One region of the Streptomyces sp. NPDC107546 genome, then DNA from elsewhere that is predicted to be linked to it. Evidence: riboswitches for the same ligand, from Rfam matches in the RefSeq annotation. Region 1 holds a riboswitch; the other holds the start of a gene.
What was found. A riboswitch is a leader RNA that binds a small molecule or an ion and turns the genes downstream of it on or off. The one in region 1 is predicted to bind thiamine pyrophosphate.

Region 1 (11,540 bases):
GGGGTCGGAACCGCGCACGAGCGTGGCCCCGACGGGTACCCGCAGCCGTCCGTCGGCGGCGATGTCGGCGGTGCGGATCAGGATGGGGGAGTCAAGGGTCTGCGCGCCTCCGGCGTCCCGGCCGAGCAGCGCCAGCGCGCCCGCGTAGTAACCCCGGCCCCCGACCTCGTGCCGCTCGATCACCCGGCAGGCGTTCTGCACCGGTGAACCGGTGACGGTCGCCGCGAACATCGTCTCCTTCAGCACCGCGCGCACGTCGAGCGTGGACTTCCCGCGCAGTTCGTACTCGGTGTGCGCGAGGTGGGCCATCTCCTTCAGGCGCGGTCCGACGACGACCCCGCCCATGTCGCCGACCGTGCACATCATCTTCAGCTCCTCGTCGACGACCATCGACAGCTCCTCGATCTCCTTGCCGTCGGCGAGGAAGCGGAGCAGGTCCGCGGGGGTCGGGCCGTCAGCGGGATAGCGGTAGGTGCCACTGATCGGGTTCATGACGACGGTTCCACCGGACATCCGTACGTGCACCTCGGGGCTGGCCCCCACCAGAGTCCGGTCACCGGTGTATACGACGAAGGTCCAGTACGCGCCGCGCTCCCCGACCAGCAGCCGCCGGAAGAGCGCGAGGGCGTCGGCCCGGCCGAACTCCGGGATCCGGCCCTCGTACGTCCGCCGGATCACGAAGTTGGCGCCCTCGCCACGCCCGATCTCCTCCTGAAGCACCCGCCCGACGATCCCGGCGTACTCCTCGTCGGCGACGTCGAAGCCGCCGTCCTCGACCCGGACGTCGTGCCGAGGCAGCTGCGCCAGCGCCTGGTCCAGGGGGATCTCGTACGACTGCTCGGGCGTGAGCGCCAGCAGCGGTGTGCCGTCGTCGCGGACGTCGAAGCCGCGCTCGCGGATCTGTCGGTACGGGACGAGGGCGAGGGCCTCCCCGGGCAGGTCGGCCAGGCGCTCGAAACGGCCGACCGGGCCGGTCAGCACCTCGACGGTGTCGTGCTCACGCCCCGGGGTGCGGCGGCGCAGCAGGGCGAACGGGCGGGGGTCGTCCAGCAGGTCGAGCAGGTTCATGGGCGGTGCCCTTCTCGGTGAGGTGAGAGGGAACGGCCCGGTCGCGAGAACGCCGAAGGCCGCCCCTCGGGCGGCCTTCGCGAAGTCGTGCGTACGCGCAGTCAGTGGGCCGCCGGAGAAGCGGTCCACCACCAGTTCTGGTTCTGGGTCGAGTGCGCGAACATGCCCCGCACCCTACACCCGATCCCCGCCCCGGGCGGGACGAGCCGTCTCAACAGTCGAGCGCACCGATAAGCGGTGGACACGACCCCGTAATGTTTAGGGGGTGACCGTGAACGCTAAGACCAGCCCGAGCGCTGGCAACACCTGGCGAGACCTGCCCGCGGCGCAGCAGCCCGAGTACCCCGACCCCGAGGCTCTGCGCAAGGTGATCGCGGACCTCGCGTCGTATCCGCCGCTCGTCTTCGCGGGCGAGTGCGACCAGCTGCGCGCCCGGATGGGAGCCGTCGCCAGGGGCGAGGCGTTCCTGCTCCAGGGCGGCGACTGCGCCGAGGCCTTCGACGCGGTGTCCGCCGATCACATCCGCAACAAGCTCAAGACGCTGCTCCAGATGGGCGCCGTGCTCACGTACGCCGCCTCGGTGCCGGTGGTGAAGGTCGGCCGTATCGCCGGCCAGTACTCCAAGCCGCGCTCCAAGCCGACCGAGACCCGCGACGGGGTGACGCTGCCGGTGTACCGGGGCGACTCCGTCAACGGCTTCGAGTTCACCGAGGAGTCGCGGATCCCGGACCCGGAGCGCCTGAAGAGCATGTACCACGCCTCGGCGTCCACGCTGAACCTGGTGCGTGCCTTCACCACCGGCGGCTACGCCGACCTGCGCCAGGTGCACGCCTGGAACCAGGACTTCGTGAAGTCGTCGCCGTCCGGTCAGCGCTACGAGCAGCTGGCGCGCGAGATCGACAACGCACTGAACTTCATGCACGCCTGCGGGGCCGACCCGGAGGAGTTCAAGACCGTCGAGTTCTACTCCTCGCACGAGGCGCTGCTGCTCGACTACGAGTCTGCGCTGACCCGCACCGACTCCCGTACCGGGCAGCTGTACGACGTCTCGGCGCACATGGTGTGGATCGGTGAGCGCACTCGGCAGATGGACGGCGCGCACATCGAGTTCGCCTCGAGGATCCGCAACCCGATCGGCATCAAGCTCGGCCCGACCACGACGGCCGAGGAGGCGCTGCGGTACATCGACCGCCTCGACCCGGACCGCGAGCCCGGTCGGCTGACCTTCATCGTCCGCATGGGCGCGGACAAGATCCGCGACCGGCTCCCCGAGCTGGTGGAGAAGGTCACGGCGTCCGGCGCGGTGGTGGCCTGGGTGACCGACCCGATGCACGGCAACACGTTCGAGGCGGCCTCCGGGCACAAGACCCGCCGCTTCGACGACGTGCTCGACGAGGTCAAGGGCTTCTTCGAGGTCCACAAGGGGCTCGGTACGCACCCGGGTGGCATCCACGTGGAGCTGACCGGCGACGACGTCACCGAGTGCGTGGGCGGCGGTGACGAGATCTTCGTCGACGACCTGCACCAGCGCTACGAGACGGCGTGTGACCCGCGGCTGAACCGCAGCCAGTCGCTGGACCTGGCGTTCCTCGTCGCGGAGATGTACCGGGACCAGTAGCCTGCGGGCGCCGACCGACGAGAGTGGGGCGCGGATCACACGATCCGCGCCCCACTCTGCTGTTGCGCTCCCGGTAGGGAAGGTAAGGTTAGGTTTGCCTTATTGATCTCGGCGGGAGGTGCACCGCGTGTACGTCTGCAGTTGCTTCGGCGTCACCGAGCAGCAGGTGAGGCAGCACGCGCAGGACGGCGCCTGCACCCCGCGGCAGATCGCCTCCGCCTGCAAGGCGGGCACGGACTGCGGTTCCTGTGTACGCAGGATCCAGGCGCTCTTGGGGCGCGGCGCGTGCCCTCGTCCTGAGATCGCCGAGCCGGTGCTCTCCGGCCTGGAAGAAGCCGCCTAGCGCCGCCCGGCGCCCGCGGCGCTAGCTCTCCGGCTGTTCGATGACCTGGGAGATGTACAGCGCGTCGCCCAGCTTCTCCAGCAGGTCCAGCTGGGTGTCCAGGTAGTCGATGTGGTGCTCCTCGTCCGCCAGGATCGACTCGAAGATGTTCGCGGAGGTGATGTCGCCCTTCTCCCGCATCACCTTGATCCCCCGCCTGAGCCGGTCGATCGCCTCCACCTCGATCTGCCGGTCCGCCTCGAACATCTCCCTGGCGGTCTGCCCCACCCGCACATGGAAGAGTCGCTGGTAGTTCGGCAGGCCCTCGAGGAAGAGGATGCGGTCGGTGAGCACCTCCGCGTGCTTCATCTCGTCGAACGACTCCCGCCGCGTGTACCTGGCGAGCTTGTACCACCCGAGGTTCTCCTGCATCTTCGCGTGCAGGAAGTACTGGTTGATCGCGGTCAGCTCACCGGTGAGCTGCTCGTTGAGGAATTCGATGACCTCTGGGTCGCCCTGCATGGCGGGGGTCCTTCCGGGCGGGGGACGGGCGGGCTGCGCCGCATCATGGCACTGGCGCCGAAGAGCGTCCAGTAAGTTCACGCTTAGTCTGAGATGTCCGAATTGAATCCGGGCTGGTCATGTGCACCCTCCGCGGTCTGTCAGGATGGAGTCATGGGTCATCCGGTGGAGCGCGAATCTGGAGAAACGGCACGGTCACAGCTTCCGCCGGGACAGCGACTCCAGCGGGGCTGGCCGGTCACGCACTACGGTCCCGTGCCCAAGTTCCGCCCCGAGCGCTGGGAGTTCCGGGTCTTCGGCGCCACCGCGGACGGCGGGAAGCACTGCTGGAACCACGAGGAGTTCACGTCGCTGCCGTACGCGACCGTCGTGGCCGATCTGCACTGTGTGACGAAGTTCAGCATGGTCGGCGCCGAATGGGGCGGCATCCCGGCCCGTACGATCCTGGAGATCGCCCCGCCCGCGCCCACGGTCACCCACGTGATGGTGTGGGCGGAGTACGGGTTCAGCTCCAATCTGCGCCTGTCCGACTTCGCCTCCGACAGCACCATCTTCGCCACGCACAAGGACGGCGAACTGCTCACCGCGGAACACGGCTTCCCGCTGCGCCTGATCGTGCCGCACCTTTACGCCTGGAAGGGCCCCAAGTGGGTTCGCGGCGTCGAGTACATGACCACCGATCGGCGCGGCTTCTGGGAGGAGCGCGGGTACCACAACATCGGTGACCCGTGGAAGGAGCAGCGCTACTCCTACCAGGAGGGGCCCGGGGACGGCCCCGAACTCTGAGGTCCAGGGCGGCAGCGGGTCAGCCGTCGCGCAGCTTCTTCAGCCGTTCCACGTCCGCCGCGTGCCCTTCTTTGCGGCCGGGCGTCTCGATGATCAGAGGCACGCCCTCGGTGGCCGGGTGCGTCATCAGCGCGCCGAACGGGGCCTCGCCGATGTGGCCGGCGCCTATGTTCGCGTGACGGTCCCGGTGGGCGCCGACCGCCTCCTGGGAGTCGTTCGCGTGGATCAGCTTCAGCCGGCCCTCGCCGACGGTGTCCACCAGCAGGTCCAGCGTCCGATGCGCCCCGTCCGGCCCGGTCAGGTCGTGCCCGGCCGCGAAGATGTGACAGGTGTCCAGGCAGACACCGAGCTTGGGGTGGGCGTCCAGGGCTTCGAAGTACGGCCCGAAGTCCCAGGTGCGGGAGCACAGTGAGGCGCCCTGGCCCGCGGTCGACTCCAGCAGCAGCCACGGGTCGTCGTCGTGCGTCAGCTCGTCCAGCAGCGGCAGCATGCGCTCCCGCACCTGCTTCAGCGCCACCGAACGGTCCCGGCCGCCGGTCGCGCTGCCGGTGTGCACGACCACGCCCCGCGCCCCGATCCGACGGCCCCGCCGCAGCGAGTGCCTCAGCGACTCCACCGACCTGTCCACGGTCGCCTCGGTGTGCGAGCCGAAGTTGATCAGGTATGGAGCGTGGACGTACACCGGGATCGACTCGGCGGCGCACACGGCCTGGAACTCCTCGTCCTGACGCGGACTGCCGGCGGGCGTCGCCCAGCCGCGCGGGTTGGCCACGAAGACCTGGACCGTCTCCGCCCCGATGTCACGGGCGTAGGCCAGCCCGACGGAGTTCAGCCCACCGGCCACCGGGACGTGACTGCCGATCGGGTTGCGAGAGGGGCCAAAGGGGCCGAGGGCGTCACGGGACTGCTCAGTGCTCACCCCCCAAGGGTGTCACGTGCTGCCGGGCCGCCCGTCCTCGGCCGGTCCGCTAGCGGATCTTGATGGTGATCGTCGATCCCTTCGGCGCCTTGTCCCCGCCCTTGACCGACTGGCTCTTCACCGTGTCGCCGAACAGGCCCAGCAGACCCCGGTCCTCCTCGACCTGGAAGCCGGCGGCCTCGAGTGCCTTCTTCGCGTCGTCGACGTTCTGCCCGGTGACGTCCGGCACCTCGACCATCGGTCGGCCCTTGGAGATCGTCAACGTGACCGTGTCGCCCCCGGCGGCCTGCTGCCCCCCGTCCGGCGACTGCCGGGCGACCTTTCCGGCGTCGTACTCCGAGGTGACCTGCGTGTCGGCGATCCTCACCCGCAGGCCCGCTTCCTGGAGCTGTGACGTGGCGTCGTCGATGGAGGCGCCCCTGACGTCGGGCACGTCCACCGGGCTGCCCTTGCTGACGGTGAGCGCGATCGCCGAACCGCCGTGCCGTTCGGTCCCCGCCCCGGGATCGGTGCCGATCACGGAGCCCTTGGGCACGTCCGCGCTGAACGCCTGTGTGACCATGCCCGGCACCAGGCCGTCCTTCTTCAGCCGGGCCTGCGCCTGGTCCAGCGGGTAGCCCTTCAGGTCGGGCACCTGCACTGTCTCGGGACCGTCCGAGAGCGTCAGCGTCACCGCGTCGTGAGAGCGGATCCGCGCACCCACCGCCGGATCGGTCCTGATCACCGTGCCGCGCTTCACCGTGTCGCTGTAGGCGTGTCTGACCTGCTTGACCTCGAGACCGGCCTCCTTCAGCCGGGCCCGGGCCTCGGCCTCCGTCTTCGCCAGGAGCGGCGGGACCTTGGTGAACTGGCCCGAGTTGATGTACCAGACCCCCGTGCCGACACCGAACACCACCAGCACGGCGAGGACCAGCGCGAGCAGCCCGCGCCGGGGTCGCGGCGAGCGCCGAGGCGGCTCGGGCGGCGGGGTCTGAAGCCGGCTCGTCCGGTTGAGGACTGCCTCGCGGTCCTCGCCCACGGGATGGGCCGGCAGCAGGCGAGGGATCACGCTCGTGCGGTCCTCGGCGTTGTCGTGCTCCGCGGCGATGGCCCCCGGCGGCACGGCGTCCAGCTGCTCGTCGGTCAGCGCGCCACGGGCCTGAAGCACCTGACCCAGCAGCGCCACCGCGTCCGCCGGGCGCAGCTCGGGGTTGCGCGCGGTCGCGGACGCGACCAGGTCGTCGAGTTCGACGGACAGCCCGGGCACGACAGCCGACGGCGGGGGCACGTCCTCGTTCAGGTGCCGGTAGAGCACCTGGGCGGGGGAGTCGCCGTGGTGCGGCTTGGCGCCGGTCAGCATCTCGTGGAGGACGACCCCGCACGCGTAGACGTCGACCCGCGGGTCGGCCGCGCCGTGCTCGACCTGCTCCGGGGCGAGGTAGGAGACGGTGCCGAGGACGGCGCCCGTGGTACTGGTGACGGTGTCGACGGACCGGACGAGACCGAAATCGGCCACCTTGACCCGGCCGTCGTCACCTATGAGGACGTTCTCCGGCTTCATGTCCCGGTGCACGAACCCGGCGCGGTGCGCGGCCCCCAGGGCGGCCAGCACCGGTTCCAGGATGTCCAGGGCCGCGCGCGGCTGCAGCGCCCCGCGCTCGCGCAGCACGTCGCGCAGGGTGCAGCCGGCGACGTACTCCATGGCCAGGTAGACGTACGACCCGTCGGCACCCTGATCGAAAACCTGCACGACGTTCGGGTGGTCGAGACGGGCGACCGACTTGGCCTCGCGTATGAAGCGCTCGACGAACGAGCCGTCGGCCGCCAGCGTCGGGTGCATCACCTTCAGCGCGAGCACACGGTCCAGGCGGGTGTCCAGGGCCCGGTAGACCGTGGCCATCCCGCCGACCGCGATCCGCGCGTCGACGCGATAGCGGCCGTCGAGCACCTGCCCGACGAGAGGGTCCTGAAGGGTCGTATCCACGCTGGTGAGTCTACGAGGGCGCACTGTCACCCACCGTCCGCTGCGGGGATACCGGCGCCCGACTGCAGCCGACCTGTGACGCGGCCTCCCCCGGTCCGGCTCAGAAGGCCGGCAGCTCCGGGTCCAGCCTGGCCATGCCCTCCATCGGCGACGACGCCTCCGCGAAGTGCCGGCGCGGGATACGGCCCGCCCGGCGGGCGAGCCTGCCGGCCTCCACCGCATGCCGCATGGCCTCCGCCATCAGGACCGGCTCCTGCGCCCGCGTCACCGCCGAGGCGAGCATCACACCCGCGCACCCCAGCTCCATCGCCAGCGCCACGTCCGACGCCGTGCCCGCGCCCGCGTCCAGGATGACCGGCACGCGCGCGTGCTCCACGATCAGCTGGAAGTTGTGGGGGTTGCGGATGCCGAGCCCGGACCCGATCGGGGAGCCGAGCGGCATGATCGCGGCGCAGCCGACGTCCTCCAGCTTGCGGGCGAGAACGGGGTCGTCGTTCGTGTACGGCAGCACGGTGAAGCCGTCGTCCACCAGCGTCTCGGCCGCCTCCAGCAGCTCGATCGGGTCCGGCAGCAGGGTCCGCTCGTCGGCGATGACCTCCAGCTTGACCAGATCCGTGCCGAGGGCCTCGCGCGCGAGGCGGGCGGTGAGCACGGCCTCGCCCGCGGTGAAGCAGCCCGCGGTGTTCGGCAGGACCCGGATGCCCAGCTTGTCGAGCACGGACAGGACCGAGCCGTGCACCGAGGCGTCGACGCGCCGCATCGCGACCGTCGTCAGCTCCGTGCCGGACGCCACCAGCGCCCGCTCCAGCACATCCAGGCTGGGCGCACCACCCGTTCCCATGATCAACCGGGACGAGTAGGTGGTCCCACCGAGGACGAAGGGATCGTCAGCCATGGGTCAGCCTCCTTGGACGGCGGTGAGGACCTCGACGCGGTCTCCCTCGCTGAGGGACGTCGACGCCCACTGGGCGCGCGGGACGACGGTTTCGTTGACGGCGGCGGCCACGCCCGAGGGGGCAGCGGTCAGGTTCCGCACCACCGCGTCGAGCGCGACACCCGGGGTGACCTCGTGGGTCTCCCCGTTGACCGAGATGTTCATACGGGCTGCTCCGTGAGTGCGGCGGCGGTGAAACGCCGGGGGGTGAAGGGGCGGGCCTCCCGAGGAAGCTCACCGGTGGTCAGCACGTGCGCCATGACGTCCCCGGTGACCGGGGTGAGCAGGACACCGTTGCGGTAGTGGCCGGTGGCCAGCAGCAGGCCGTCCAGCCCGGTGGGGCCGAGCAGCGGCGCGTTGTCCGGGGAGCCGGGGCGCAGTCCCGCCCGCGTCTCGGTGAGCGGCAGCTCGGTGATCCCCGGCACCAGCTCGTGCGCGTCCCGCAGCAGCTCGTACACCCCGCCCGCGGTGACCGTGGTGTCCCAGCCCAGCTCCTCACTGGTCGCGCCGACCACCAGCTCGCCGTTCTCACGCGGCACGAGGTAGATGGCGCCACCGCGGACGACGGCGCGCACCGTACGGCTCAGGAACGGCGCGTACCGCTCGGGCACGGTCAGCCGCAGCACCTGGCCCTTCACGGGACGTACGGGCGGCAGGACGTCGTCCGGGACGCCCGCGAGCCGCCCGCTGAGGCTGCCCGCGGCGAGGACGACCTGCCCGGCGGCGAGCTCGGTGCCGTCGGCGGTCCGCACCCCGCAGGCCCGCTCCCGCACCATCGTGAGCCGCTCGGCCCACACCCGGTGGAAGACCACCCCGGCGCGTTCACAGGCCGTCACCAGGGCCGCGGCGAGGCAGCGCGGGTCGATCTGGTGGTCGCCGTCGACCCTGAGCCCCCCGCGCACGCCCGGTGCGAGCATCGGCTCCAGACGGCGGCACTCCCGCCCGCTCAGCCACTCCGACTCCAGCCCCGAGCGCTGCTGCAGGGCGTGCAGTTCGCGCAGCTCGGCGCGGTCGTCGGCGTCGAGCGCGACGGCGAGCGTGCCGCAGCGGCGGTAGCCCAGGTCCCGGCCGGTGGCCTCGGTCAGTTCGGCGGCGAAGTCCGGGTAGCGGCGCGCGGAGGCGAGATTCAGGGCGAGCAGCGTCTGCTCGCCGTAGTGCAGCTCGGTGACCGCGGCCAGCATCCCGGCGGCCACCTGCGCGGCTCCGCCGCCCGGCTCCGGATCCACCACGGCGGTGACGAACCCGCGCTGCGCCGCCCGCCAGGCGGTCACCAGACCGATGATCCCGCCCCCGATGACGAGGACGTCCGACACGGTCGACGCATCGCGCGAAGTCGACGGTTCGTCCGGTGTACGCGACATGGGCGTCCAGCCCCTCCCTTCGCCGGCATGACCCGGATCAGGTTCGTACGGTCGGAGGCCGTCCCAGCCTCCCTCTCAGCCCGGTGCGCCGGGCTCCCGTGAGTGCTTACGGTGGCAACCCTAGCCCTCGGAGCGCCGCCCTTGTAAGGCAGCCTCCGCCCGGCCCGGGGCTGTGCAGGACGTCACTCAGCACGCCCCCTGACTGACAATTCGTCAGTTGTCTATGGTGATCAGGTGAGCGAGCAGACGCAGGCACGGGGCGGTACGGCACGGCGCGTCGTCGTCGTGGGCGCGGGCATGGCCGGGGTGCAGACCGCGGTCGCCCTGCGGGAACAGGGCTTCACCGGCGGCGTGACGCTGATCGGCGCGGAGCCGCACCAGCCGTACGACAGGCCGCCGCTGTCCAAGGCGGTGCTGCTCGGCAAGGCCGAGGGCTCCGCCTTCGACGTCGACTTCGAGGCGCTGGACATCGGGCTCGAGCTGGGTCGCGAGGCGACCGGCCTGCGCCCCGATGACCATGAGCTGGACACCGAGCGGGGCCCCGTCCCGTACGACGTCCTGGTCATCGCGACCGGGGCGGAGCCGATCCGGCTGCCGGGTGCGGAGGGCGTCCCCGGGGTGCATCTGCTGCGCACGCTGGACGACGCCGAGCGGCTGCGGCCGGTGCTCGCCCTTCAGCACGACATCGTGGTCGTCGGCGCGGGCTGGATCGGCGCCGAGTTCGCCACCGCGGCACGCGAGGCGGGCTGCGCGGTGACCGTGGTGGAGGCCGCGGACCGGCCGCTCGCGGGAGCGCTGCCCGCGGAGGTGGCGGCGCCGATGACGGCCTGGTACGCGGACAGCGGGGCCGAGCTGCGCACACACGCGCGCGTGGCGCGCATCGAGCCGGGCGCGGTCGTGCTGGACGACGGCTCCCGGGTGCCGGCCGGGGCGGTGGTGGTGGGCATCGGGGCCCGGCCCGCCACGGCATGGCTGGCCGGGTCAGGGATCGAGCTGGGCGTGCACGGCGAGGTGCTGGCCGACGACCATCTGCGCACCTCGGTGCCGGACGTGTACGCGGTCGGTGACTGCGCGTCCTTCCCGTCGGGCCGCTACGAGGAGCGCCTGCTCGTCCATCACTGGGACAACGCCCTCCAGGGTCCGCGCACGGTGGCCGCGAACATCATCGGCCAGACACCGGTGGCGTACGACCCGGTGCCGTACTTCTGGTCGGAGCAGTTCGGCCGGTTCGTCCAGTACGTGGGCCACCACGCGTCCGCCGACACGACGGTGTGGCGCGGCGACCCCGAGGGCGCGGCCTGGACGGTCTGCTGGCTGCGCGAGGGCCGTCTGGTGGCCCTGCTGGCCGTGGGCCGCCCCCGGGACCTGGCGCAGGGCCGCCGCCTGATCGAATCGGGCACCCCCATGAACCCCGCACTGCTGTCGGACCCGTCCCGCCCACTGAAGGAGGCGACGGCCTAGGACGCAACCACCCTCTCCGCCTAACCCCGCCGGAGGCGCTCCGCTTCCGACTGTCAGTCCGGGATGGCACGCTTGATCCCGTGACCGAGATTGACGCAAAGATCGATGCTCTCGTCCCCGCCTGGCTCACCCTGCCAGACATCGCCGACGCCCTCGGCGTGGAGGTGACCCGCGTGCGGCAGTTGGTCAAGGAGGGCCAGCTCATCGCCGTCCGCCGAGGCGAGAACAAGGCGCTGCACGTCCCCGCCGCCTTCATCGACGGGGACAAGGTGGTCAAGGGCCTGTCCGGCACCCTGACCCTGCTGCGGGACGACGGCTTCACGGTCGAAGAGATGATCGAGTGGCTCTTCACCTCCGACCCGACCCTGCCCGGCACCCCCGCGCAGGCTCTCAGCGAGAATCGCGGCACGGAGGTGAAGCGCCGCGCGCAGGCGCTCGCCGTCTGATCGAGCCGGCCTGATCGGACCGGGCGACCCGATCGGACCTGACCCGATCGGACCGGTTCCGGTCCGATCAGGCCGGCACACAAGAACAACCGTCCGGCGTACGGGCCGCGGGCCAGGGACACGCCCCGGCTCCGGCCGAC
Region 2 (11,540 bases), on a different contig from region 1:
CCCGGGCGGGCAGGACGGCGGCGAAGATGGCGAGGCTGACCGTATTGGCGCCGCTCACTGCGGTCTTGGAGAAGCCGACGAGCAGCGCGGCGGCGGCCAGCGCGGCGAACCCCCACGGCGATATGTTCCAGAGCGTCATCGTGTTCATGCGGGGACCGATGCTATGCCCACGCATCTGACCACGTCAGGGGCGTCTCGCCAGATGGGCCCTCGGTGAGGCGGCCCCTGAACAACCCCGCGCCGCGGCCCGCTTCTCCTGAACCCGCGGACGCTCGACGAGCACCGTGCTGCCCTGTCATGCCCTGTCCCACGCCCACGCCCACGCCCACGCACATCGTCGCGAGCCCTCGGGGGGCTCCGGTGCGGCGCATGCGGTGCGTGCGGTGCAGGAGGGTGGCCAGGATGCGGGCGCCCGAGCAGCCGAGCGGGTGGCCGAGGGCGACGGCGCCGCCGGTCGGGTTGACCAGCTCCGGGTCGAGGCCGAGCCGGTCGCCGGACGATCGCCGGGAAGCTCACCGGTGGTGCAGGGGAAGGGGGCGCTCCTGCCGGGTTTCACCTGATCGGTCCTGGGGACCCGGGCGCGCATGGAGTGGTTGCGGCAAGCGGCGTGCGTGGGTGAGGACCCCGAGCTGTTCTTCCCCGTCGGGACGGCGGGGCCGGCCGTCGAGGAGACCGCCGCCGCCAAGCGCGTCTGCCGCCGCTGCCCCGTCCTGGGCGAGTGCCTGGACTGGGCGTTGGGCAGCGGGCAGACGGCGGGCGTGTGGGGCGGCACCGGCGAGCAGGAGCGTGCCGAACTGCTCCGTGCCGCAAAAGACCGACCGACAAGGAGAAGCGCGCGATGACCGTGGTGCACAGCACGCTGCCCGAGCCCGCACGCCGGGTCACCGGGGAGGCCCTGCAGGAGACCCTGGTGGATCTGCTCGGGCTGTCCCTGATCGGGAAGCAGGCCCACTGGAACATCGTCGGACCCAGGTTCCGTTCGATCCATCTCCAGCTCGACGAGGTGGTCGGCATGGCACGCTCGTACGCCGACACGGTGGCCGAACGTGCATCCGCGCTCGGCGTGCCGCCGGACGGCCGCCCCGAGACCATCGCGTCCGTCTACGGGCTGCCCGGCACGAAGGAGGGCTGGCTGCGGGACACCGAGGTCGTGGGTCTGATGGTGGAGTCGCTGGAAGCGGCGATCGGGCGGCTGCGCAAGCGGATCGACGCCACTGCGGAGGCGGATCCCGTGACCCAGGACCTGCTGATCGGGATCACCGCGGATCTGGAGAAGCAGCGCTGGATGTTCGAGGCCGAGAACTGGCCGCGCGAGGAGTGAGCCGGCGCGGGACCGAACCGTCGAGGGCCGAGAGGAGTACGCCATGACCGACGCCCTGGAGATGGACGCGCTGTGGGAGGACTTCCACCGGGTGGTGAACATGACCTCCCAGGAACTGGCGGCCTGGCTGCGGGTCCGGGACGCCGACGAGGAGAGCGAGCCACTGCCTCAGGCGGCGGGCACGCCCACCGGGCGGCACGTCCTGTCGATCCTGCAGAAGCGGCGCACCGATCTCACCGACGACGACGTGCGGGTGATGCGCAAGGTGGTGGACACGGTCACCTCCGAGGTGGACGTGGAGAACGAGCCGGAGGCCGGGGACGAGCACCGGCGCCACCGGCTCATGACGCTGGGGCACGACCCGCTCAAGGCGTCGCGGTGAGGCCGCCATGGGCCGCGACGACAGAGCCGCCGAGCTGATCGGGGAACTCGTCGGCGAACACGGGCGGACCTACGCCGAGGAGGCGGGGATCCGGCTCAAGGACGCCCCGCAGCCGCTGTACCGGCTGCTGCTGATGGCCCTGCTGCTCAGTGCCCGCATCCGCTCCTCGATCGCCCTCGCCACGGTGCGGGCGCTTGAGGAGGCGGGCCTGAAGGACCCGCGCCGCATGGCGCAGGCGGACTGGCAGGAGCGGGTCGACGCGCTGGGGCGGGGCGGCTACCGGCGCTACGACGAGCGGACGGCGACCCAACTGGGCGACGGCGCCCAGTTGCTGACGGAGCGTTGGGGCGGAGACCTGCGTCGGTTGCGGAAAGAGGCCGACGGGGACGTCTCCGCCCTGCGCCGGCTGTTGCAGGAGGTCCCGGGGATCGGCCCGGCCGGCGCGGACATCTTCCTGCGGGAGGTGCAGCGCGTGTGGCCCGAGGTGGCTCCCTACCTGGACGCGAAGGCACTTTCGGGTGCGGAGCGACTGGGGCTGCCGAAGGACCCGGAGAAGCTGCTGAAGCTGGCGAAGGACACCGAACCGGCGGTGCTGGCAGCGGCGTTGGTGCGCGCGGCACTCGACAAGAAGCTGGCGGAGGAGGTGCGGGAGCACGCGGCGTGAGAGCGGCAAAGGGATCTGTTGAGGACCAGTTGCGCAGGCAGCGCCCGCCCCGGGCCTTACCGTACCGGGCGCCGTGGACACCGCCCGCATCCCCGGCGTCGACGACTCCCCGGCGACCGCCGGGTGAAATCTTCACCCGGACCTCAGAAAGCGCGTTCCCCCACCCCTTCTTCGCCGCTAGTTTGACATGCGCGCAACACTCCCTTCGCCACCCCCCAGGAGCCGTTCCCCATGCGCAGACTCCTCGCCGCCCTCGCGGCGGCCGCCGCCGCGCTCGGTGGACTCACGGTCACCGCGCCCACCGCCGCGGCGGCCGACTCGGGCACGTTCAGCGTGCTCAGCTACAACGTCGCCGGTCTCCCCGAGGGCATCTCCAGCGCCCCGACACCGCGCCAGTCGAGCACCACGACGATCGGCTCACGCCTCGGCCCGTACGACATCGTCCAGGTCCAGGAGGACTTCAACTACCACGCGTACCTGTACGCCGCGGACTCTCACCCGTACCGCACGCCCACCAGCGGCGGCGCCGGCGTCGGGAGCGGACTCAACACGCTGTCCGGAATCCCGTACGACACCGACGACTTCGAGCGCGTGCACTGGAACTCCTGCCAGTACGACTCGGGCGACTGCCTGACCCCCAAGGGCTTCACGTTCATGCGGGAACGCCTGGCCGAGGGCGTCTACGTCGACTTCTACAACCTGCACACCAACGCCGGCACGAACGCCGGCGACCTCACCTCACGGGCGGACAACCTCAACCAGCTGACGGACTTCATCAGGACCCACTCCGCGGGCAACGCCGTCGTCGTCATGGGTGACACCAACACGCGCTACACGCGCTCCGGCGACACGATCGCCGAGTTCGCCGCCGCGAACGGCCTCACCGACGCCTGGGTCAAGCTGGTGCGCGGCGGCACCCCGCCCGCCAAGGGCAGCGACCCGCTGCTCTGCGACGAGAACGCGGTCACCAACAGCTGCGAGGTCGTCGACAAGATCCTCTACCGGGGCAGCAAACTGGTCTCGCTGGGCGCCACGGCGTACAACAACGAGCACGCCAAGTTCCTCACCGACGACGGCAGGATGCTCTCCGACCACGACCCGATCACCGCGACGTTCAGCTGGGCGCGCAACTCCGCCTTCCAGTTCAGCGACCAGTTCGGCGGGCCGCACGGCGACTACTACAACGACCTCGACAGCGTCCCGGCCGGCGCCCGGGCGACCGGCATCTCGCTGCGCAGCGGTTCCCGTGTCGACCAGGTCGGCATGACGCTGGCGGGCGGCACCACGCTCGCCCACGGCGGCACGGGCGGTACCGCGTCCTCCCTGACGCTGGGCGACGAGTACGTGACGAGCGCGCAGCTCTGCGAGGGCCAGTACGACGGCCACACCAGGATCTTCTCCGCGAAGTTCACGACCAACCTCGGCCGCAGCCTGGCGGGCGGCACCACGACGTCCGACTGCGTGACCCGTACGGCGCCCTCCGGCTGGCAGATCGCCGGGTTCCACGGGCGCTCCGGCGACGAGGTCGACAAGATCGGCTTCATCTACACCCGGCGCTGACGCGCCACGGCGACGCATCGAGGGCCGCTGCCCGACCTGGCAGCGGCCCTTGCGTATGGCTGGTTCCCGTCCTCGGGTTAGTCTTGCGGCCGTACCGGACACGGGGTGCCCCACCGCGGGCTGAGATCACACCCGTCGAACCTGAACCAGTTCGTACTGGCGGAGGGATGTCTTTCATGCCATCGGCGCATGTCTCGGGCGGACTGCCCACAGGCGGCCGGAGCACCGTCTTCGACGGGCGGATGCCCGCCGCTGCCGGCGACCTCAGGGTCGAGGGCCACGGCATCGAGCCGGTCCCCGAGACGAATCGATACGGCGGGGCGGGCCGGCTGTTCACCGTGTGGTTCGCCCCCAATCTGACCATGACCGGCGTGTTCACCGGGACCATCGGCATCGCGCTCGGCCTGGACTTCACCACCGCGCTCGCCGCCGTCGTCCTCGGCACGGTACTGGGCGCGGTGCCCACCGCCTATCTGAGCACCTGGGGCAGCCGTACCGGAGCCGGCCAGCTGCCGCTCGCCCGGCTGGCGTTCGGGCGCGCGGTGGTGCTGCCCGGGGTGCTGCAGTGGTTGTCCTCGATCGCCTGGGACGCGCTGATCGGGCTGTTCGGCGGCGATGCGCTGGCGCGGCTCGCCGGCTGGCCGTTCTGGCTGGGCGTCCTGGTGGTGATGCTCGCCCAAGGATCCCTCGGGGTCCTCGGCTACGAGGCGATCCACCGGCTGCAGCTCGTCATGACGTTCGTGCTGGCGGCCGCCTTCGCACTGATCGCCCTGCGCATGGCGGGCAGCGTGCACCCCGCCTGGACGGGCACCGCGCACGGCGCGGACCGGGCGGGCGCCTTCGTGCTGACCAGCACCATCGCGCTCAGCCTGTCGCTGTCCTGGGCGCCGTACGCCAGCGACTTCAGCCGCTATCTGCCGCGCCGCACCTCACGCGCCCGGATGTTCTGGTGCACGCTGCTCGGTCTCGTGGTGTCCTTCGTTGCGGTGCAGGTCCTCGGGCTGTGGGGCGCCTCGGTGCTGACCGACCAGACGGCCGCGGGCGTGGACCATGTGCTGGGCGGGGGCGCGGCCGGCGCCTTCGGGCTGCTGGCCGTCGCGCTCGCGGCGCTCGCCAGCAACGCGATGAACGACTACAGCGGCTCCCTGGCGCTGCAGACCGTCGGGGTGCGCCTGCCGCGTCCGGTGGCGGCCGCCCTCGCGGTGGTGCTGGGCTTCCCGCTGGTGCTGTGGATGCACGCGGCGAACACCACCGCCCGCTTCCAGAACGTGCTGCTGTTCGTGAGCTACTGGATCCCCGGGTTCGTGGCGATCGTGGTCGTCGACTGGCTCGCACGGCGCGGCAGCTCGGTCGACCTCGCCGCCGGGACCGCGCGGCCGCGCTCCGTGGGGCCGCCGCTGCTCGCGTTCGTCGGCGCCTTCGCCGCGGCGGTGCCGTTCATGGACACCGGTCTGTACGTGGGCCCGGCCGCCCACGCGCTGCACGGCGCCGACGTCTCGTACTACGTGGCGTTCCTGGTGGCCCTCGTGCTGTACGCCCCGCTGCGCGTCCGAGAGGAGAGTCGCGCGCGCGTCCGAGAGGAGGGCCGCGCATGACCGCGCCGCCCCGCGTCCTGACCATCGCCGGCTCCGACTCCGGCGGCGGCGCCGGGATCCAGGCCGACCTGAAGACCATGCTGGCGCTCGGTGCCCACGGGATGAGCGTGATCACCGCGGTCACGGCGCAGAACTCCGTGGGAGTGCAGGGGGCGTGGGAGCTGCCCGTGGAGGCGGTTCGCGCCCAGTACCGCAGCGTCGTCGACGACATCGGCGTACAGGCGGTCAAGACGGGCATGCTCGCCTCGCCCGCGCTGGTCACGGCGGTGGCCGACCTGCTCACGGACGTGCCGGCACCGGTCGTGGTGGACCCGGTGAGCGTCTCCAAGCACGGCGATCGGCTGCTCGCCGACGACGCCCTGGACGCGGTACGGACCAGGCTGCTGCCGCTGGCCACGGTGACCACGCCGAACCTGGACGAGGTCGCGGAGCTGACCGGCATCGCGGTGACCGACGAGGCGGGGATGCGCCGCGCGGCCGACCGCTTGCTGTCGTACGGGCCCCGGTGGGTGCTCGTGAAGGGCGGGCATCTGCCCGGCGAGGCCGCCGACCTGCTCACGGACGGCCGGCACGAGCACTGGCTGCGCGCTCCGCGCCACGACAACCGCCACACCCACGGCACGGGCTGCACCCTCGCCTCGGCCGTCGCGGTCGGTCTCGCGCGGGGCCTCACGGTGCCGGAGGCGGTGCGGCAGGCCAAGGAGTACGTCACGGGGGCGATCGCGGCGGGCTTCGGGCTCGGCGCCGGCATCGGGCCCGTGGACCACGGCTGGAGGCTGCGTGCGCACGCGTGACGGTGACCGGGACGGGCGCCCGCCCTCACTGGGGTGCCTCGGGTCCGGGCGTCACAGACGGATCTGATGTGATGGACGGGCACCGCCGATCCTTTCGCGGAAGGACCGAACCCTGAACACCCCGCTCGCCGAGGCTCTCTCCGTCGTCCTGCTCGTCGCCGTCCTGGCCGGCGCGGTGGTGCGTCCCTTCAAACTGCCGGAGGCCGTCTGGGCGGTTCCGGCCGCCGGGATCGCCATCCTGACCGGCGCCATCTCCCTGGACCACGCCCGGGCCGAGGCCGAGCGCCTGGGCCCGGTGGTCGGCTTCCTGGCGGCCGTGCTGGTGCTGGCCCACTTCTGTGACCTCGAGGGGCTGTTCCAGGCCTGCGGCGCGTGGATGGCACGCTGGGCGGCGGGCCGTCCCGGGCGGCTGCTGACCGCGGTGTTCGCGCTCGCCTCGGTGATCACCGCGGTGCTCAGCCTGGACGCCACCGTCGTGCTGCTCACACCCGTCGTGTTCGCCACGGCGGCCCGCATGGGCGCCCGCCCGAAGCCGCATCTGTACGCCTGCACCCATCTGTCGAACACCGCCTCGCTGCTGCTGCCGGTCTCCAATCTCACCAACCTGCTCGCGTTCGGAGCGGCCGGGCTGAGCTTCACCCGTTTCGCCGCGCTGATGGCTCTGCCGTGGCTGGTGGCGGTGGCCGCCGAGTACGTCGTCTTCCGGCGCTTCTTCCGCCACGACCTGGACGCGGGAGCCACCGACGAGGACCATGGCGAGCCGCCGAAGCTGCCGCTGTTCGCGCTGGTGACGGTCGCCTGCACACTGGCGGGTTTCGTGGTGGCCTCCGCGTTCGGCATCGACCCGGCGTGGTCGGCGGCGGCCGGGGCGCTGGTGCTGGCCGTGCGCGGAGTCCTCCGGCGCCGGGCCACCCCGCTGACAGTGGTGCGCGCGGCGGCGCCGTCCTTCCTGGCGTTCGTGCTGGCGCTGGGCGTCGTGGTGCGCGCGGTCGTCGACAACGGCCTCGCGACCGCTCTCGGCCAGGTGATCCCCGGTGGCACCGGCCTGCCCGCGCTGCTCGGGCTCGCGGCCCTGGCGGCCGTGCTGGCCAACCTGATCAACAACCTGCCGGCGGTCCTGGTGCTACTGCCGCTGGCCGCCCCGTCCGGCCCTGGAGCGGTGCTCGCCGTCCTGCTCGGCGTGAACATCGGCCCCAACCTCACCTACGCCGGTTCGCTGGCCACACTGCTGTGGCGTCGGATCGTCCACCAGCACGACCACGGCGTCGACCTCAAGGAGTTCACGCGCCTCGGCGCGATCGCCGTGCCGACCGCGCTGGCAGGCGCGGTGGTGGCGCTGTGGGCCTCCCTTCACGTCGTCGGGACCTGACCCGCTCCGGGTCCCGCACGCTTCGGCTCCCCGGCGGTGAGCAACTCCCGCCCCGCCGTCCGTAACTGATCGGTACAGCGGTACCAGCCGCACCGAGCCACATCCGTCACGCCCGTCCGACACGCGGGCGCCACGGATCCGGACCCAAGGAGCACACCATGCAGGCGACCGCGCAGATCGGCGTCACCGGGCTCGCGGTGATGGGCCGCAACCTGGCCCGGAACTTCGCGCGCAACGGTTACACCGTCGCCGTGCACAACCGCACGCCGGCCAGGACCAAGGCGTTGACCGAGGACTTCGGGCACGAGGGCACGTTCGTGGCCGCCGAGACGGCCGAGGAGTTCGTGGCGGCGCTGGAGCGACCCCGCCGCCTGATGATCATGGTGCAGGCGGGGGCGGCGACCGATGCCGTGATCGAGGAGTTCGCCCCGCTCCTGGAGCCCGGCGACATGATCATCGACGGTGGCAACGCGCACTTCGCCGACACCCGGCGCCGTGAGCGGGCGCTGCGCGAGCGTGGCATCCACTTCGTCGGCGTGGGCGTCTCCGGCGGCGAGGAGGGGGCGCTCAACGGGCCGAGCATCATGCCCGGCGGCTCACCGGAGTCGTACGCCGCGCTCGGCCCGATGTTCGAGAAGATCAGCGCCAAGGTGGACGGCGAACCGTGCGCGACCCACGTCGGCATCGACGGCGCCGGGCACTTCGTCAAGATGGTCCACAACGGCATCGAGTACGCCGACATGCAGCTGATCGGTGAGGCCTACGACCTGCTGCGCCAGGTGGCCGGCTTCTCCCCCGCCACGATCGCGGAGATCTTCCGCCAGTGGAACAAGGGGCGCCTGGACTCGTATCTGATCGAGATCACGGCGGAGGTGCTGTCCCATGTGGACTCGGCGACCGGCAGGCCGTTCGTGGACGTCGTCGCCGACGCGGCCGGGCAGAAGGGCACCGGGCGCTGGACGGTGCAGACCGCACTGGAACTGGGCTCCCCGGTGACCGCGATCGCCCAGGCCACCTTCGCCCGCGCCGCCTCCGGCCAGTCCGCGCTGCGCGCCGCCTACCGGGGGCTGCCCGGCGGCACGAACTGGGACCTGACCCCGTACGAGGCCGAGCGCTTCACCGCTCAGGTGGAGCAGGCCCTGTACGCCTCCAAGCTGATCGCCTACGACCAGGGCTGGAAGATGATCCTGGACGCGGCCAAGGAGTTCGGCTGGAAGATCGATCTGGGGGCCGTCGCGAAGATCTGGCGCGGCGGCTGCATCATCCGCGCCGCCTTCCTGGACCGCATACGGGCCGCCTACGCTGCCGATCCGCGCCTGGTCAGCCTGCTGTCGGACGCGGGATTCGCCACGGAGATCGGCGAGGCGCAGGTGCCGTGGCGCGAGGTGATCGCGACGGCGGCCCGCCGGGGTGTGCCGGTGCCCGCGTTCTCCGCCGCGCTGTCGTACTACGACTCCCTGCGCGCCGACCGCCTGCCGGCCGCGCTCACCCAGGGCCAGCGCGACTACTTCGGCGCCCACACCTACCGGCGCGTCGACCGCGAGGGCAGCTACCACACCCTCTGGGGCACGCCGGGCCGCACGGAGACGGAGGTCATCTGAGACCGGCGCACCACCGGGCTCCCCGAGCGGGAGCCCGCGCCGGACACCGACATGCCGAACCGGCGGGCCCGGCCCAGGCCGGGCGAAGCGGTTGCGATCAACGGGCGAAAACATGATTCGACGGTAAGGTCGATCCATGGACGCAGAGTTCGACGTCGTGGTCCTGGGGGCAGGCCCCGGCGGCTATGTGGCAGCCGTTCGCGCCGCCCAACTCGGCCTGAGGACCGCCGTCGTCGAAGGGCGGTTCTGGGGCGGCATCTGTCTGAACATCGGGTGCATCCCCGCGAAGGCGCTGTTGAGGAACGCGGAACTGGCTCACCTCGTCGTCCACGAAGCGGACACCTACGGCCTGAAGTTCGACGGGCAGGTCGGCCTCGACTACCGGGCGGCGTACCTCAGGAGCCGCAAGGTGGCCGACGGGCGGGCCAAAGGCGTCGGCTACCTCATGCGCAAGAACGGCATCGCGCAGTTCGAGGGCCAGGGGTCGTTCATCGATCCGCACACGATGAACGTCCGGATGTCCGGGGAAGAGGCCACCCTCACCTTCGCCCACTGCATCATCGCCACCGGCTCGACCGTGAAGCTGCTGCCGGGCACCCGTCTCAGTCAACGCGTCGTCACCTACGAGGAGCAGATCCTCTCCGACAGCCTTCCGGCCAGCATCGTCATCGCGGGCGCCGGTGCCATCGGGGTGGAGTTCGCCTACCTGCTGCGGGCCTACGGCGTCCAGGTCACGCTGGTCGAGTTCCTCGACCGGGTCGCTCCCCTGGAGGACGAGGAGGTCTCGGCGGAGCTCGCCCGGCAGTTCCGCCGGCAGGGAATCACGGTCATGACCTCCACCCGCGTGGAGTCCATGGAGGAGACCGCGGACGGCGTCCGCGTCGTCGTCTCGCAGGCCGGCCAGGAAAAGACACTAGAAGCGGAGAAGGTGCTCCAGGCCACGGGCTTTCAGCCCCGCACGGCCGGATACGGGCTGGCGAACGCGGGCGTCCGGCTCACGGATCGCGGCGCGATCGACGTCGACGGCCGGTGCCGCACCAGCCAGTCGCACATCTTCGCCATCGGGGATGTGACGGCGAAACTCATGCTCGCGCACACGGCGGAGGCCATGGGCGTCATCGCCGCCGAGACCATCGCGGGCGCCGAGACGATGGAACTCGACTACCGCATGATTCCCCGCGCCACCTTCTGCAGGCCCCAGATCGCGAGCTTCGGCTGGACCGAGGCGGAGGCCAGGAGGGAGGGATTCGACGTCCGCGTCGCGAAGTTCCCCTTCACCGCGAACGCCAAGGCGCACGGATTCGGGGAAACGGCCGGCTTCGTGAAGCTCATCAGCGATGCCCGCCACGGCGAACTGCTGGGGGGCCACCTGATCGGGCCGGACGTCACGGAACTGCTCCCGGAACTGACCCTCGCGCAGAAATGGGACCTGACGGTGACCGAGCTCGTGAGGAACGTGCACGCGCATCCCACCCTGAGCGAGGCCGTCCAGGACGCGTTGCACGGTCTGGCCGGGCACATGATCAACCTCTGAGGGGCCAGCCCGCACACGGCTCGCTGGGCCGACGTGGTCCTCTCCGTCCCGGCCAGGTGGTGGGCGGGGGTATTGCACGCCACCTCCACGCGGACGGTCAGGGCGGCAACCCCGTCGACGCCACCACCCGCACCACCGCATCCAGGCCGAACGCGTCGTACGGATCACCGCACCGGTCAAGGCCGCCCGACCAGGTGACCAAGCGCGACTGAGGGGACGGCAAAGTAGCCGACCGTTGCCACGATGCCCCGGAAATGAGTCGGAGGCCGTATCGGCATCCTCCGATACGGCCTCCGACCCGCTGTTCGCAAGTCGGGACGACAGGATTTGAACCTGCGACCCCTTGACCCCCAGTCAAGTGCGCTACCAAGCTGCGCCACGTCCCGTTGCCTGCCTGACCTGGGGTTTCCCCTGGCCCAACGTGCACAGAAACCATACCGCACTCGGGGCCGTGGTCGCGCATCCCTTTATCCGCCGTTCACTCGCTGCTCCCCTCCCCCGCCGGGAGGCCCAGGTCAGGATGGAGGTCGAGGAGGCGGGGCGGCGCCGCCTGGCGCCATGAGTCGGCGAGGATGTCGCGCAGCTCGCTCTCGCCCTCCAGGACGGCGAGGCGCACCCGGATCCAGGCGAACTGTGCCTCGTGATCGGCGACCCAGAACTTCCCGGGCTCCGCCAGGACCAGTTCGTCCCGCTCCTCCTTGGGGCACCGCACCGCCATGG

Region 2: linked by a shared signal. The riboswitch ahead of ACZ7L1_RS16670 (purine-cytosine permease family protein) and the one ahead of thiO (glycine oxidase ThiO) in region 1 are both predicted to bind thiamine pyrophosphate.

What each region holds. Positions count from the first base shown of each region.
Region 1 is NZ_JBVKBA010000002.1:141,746-153,285, forward strand. It holds gene ACZ7L1_RS03190 (anthranilate synthase family protein) at 1-1,068, opposite strand, end outside; gene ACZ7L1_RS03195 (trp operon leader peptide) at 1,170-1,232, opposite strand; gene ACZ7L1_RS03200 (class II 3-deoxy-7-phosphoheptulonate synthase) at 1,334-2,686, shown strand; gene ACZ7L1_RS03205 ((2Fe-2S)-binding protein) at 2,805-3,029, shown strand; gene bfr (bacterioferritin) at 3,051-3,530, opposite strand; gene ACZ7L1_RS03215 (sulfite oxidase-like oxidoreductase) at 3,684-4,316, shown strand; gene ACZ7L1_RS03220 (deoxyribonuclease IV) at 4,336-5,235, opposite strand; gene pknB (Stk1 family PASTA domain-containing Ser/Thr kinase) at 5,285-7,198, opposite strand; gene ACZ7L1_RS03230 (thiazole synthase) at 7,299-8,093, opposite strand; gene thiS (sulfur carrier protein ThiS) at 8,097-8,297, opposite strand; gene thiO (glycine oxidase ThiO) at 8,294-9,493, opposite strand; TPP riboswitch at 9,491-9,603, opposite strand; gene ACZ7L1_RS03245 (NAD(P)/FAD-dependent oxidoreductase) at 9,728-10,954, shown strand; gene ACZ7L1_RS03250 (Rv2175c family DNA-binding protein) at 11,035-11,400, shown strand.
Region 2 is NZ_JBVKBA010000010.1:25,812-37,351, reverse strand. It holds gene ACZ7L1_RS16705 (sulfite exporter TauE/SafE family protein) at 1-148, opposite strand, end outside; partial or broken gene ACZ7L1_RS16700 (3-oxoadipyl-CoA thiolase) at 312-491, opposite strand; gene ACZ7L1_RS16695 (WhiB family transcriptional regulator) at 585-842, shown strand; gene ACZ7L1_RS16690 (Dps family protein) at 839-1,321, shown strand; gene ACZ7L1_RS16685 (DUF3140 domain-containing protein) at 1,365-1,703, shown strand; gene ACZ7L1_RS16680 (HhH-GDP family DNA glycosylase) at 1,711-2,367, shown strand; gene ACZ7L1_RS16675 (jacalin-like lectin) at 2,599-3,927, shown strand; TPP riboswitch at 4,019-4,112, shown strand; gene ACZ7L1_RS16670 (purine-cytosine permease family protein) at 4,104-5,522, shown strand; gene thiD (bifunctional hydroxymethylpyrimidine kinase/phosphomethylpyrimidine kinase) at 5,519-6,316, shown strand; gene ACZ7L1_RS16660 (arsenic transporter) at 6,429-7,685, shown strand; gene gndA (NADP-dependent phosphogluconate dehydrogenase) at 7,844-9,286, shown strand; gene lpdA (dihydrolipoyl dehydrogenase) at 9,423-10,820, shown strand; tRNA gene ACZ7L1_RS16645 (tRNA-Pro) at 11,133-11,206, opposite strand; gene ACZ7L1_RS16640 (MmcQ/YjbR family DNA-binding protein) at 11,299-11,540, opposite strand, start outside.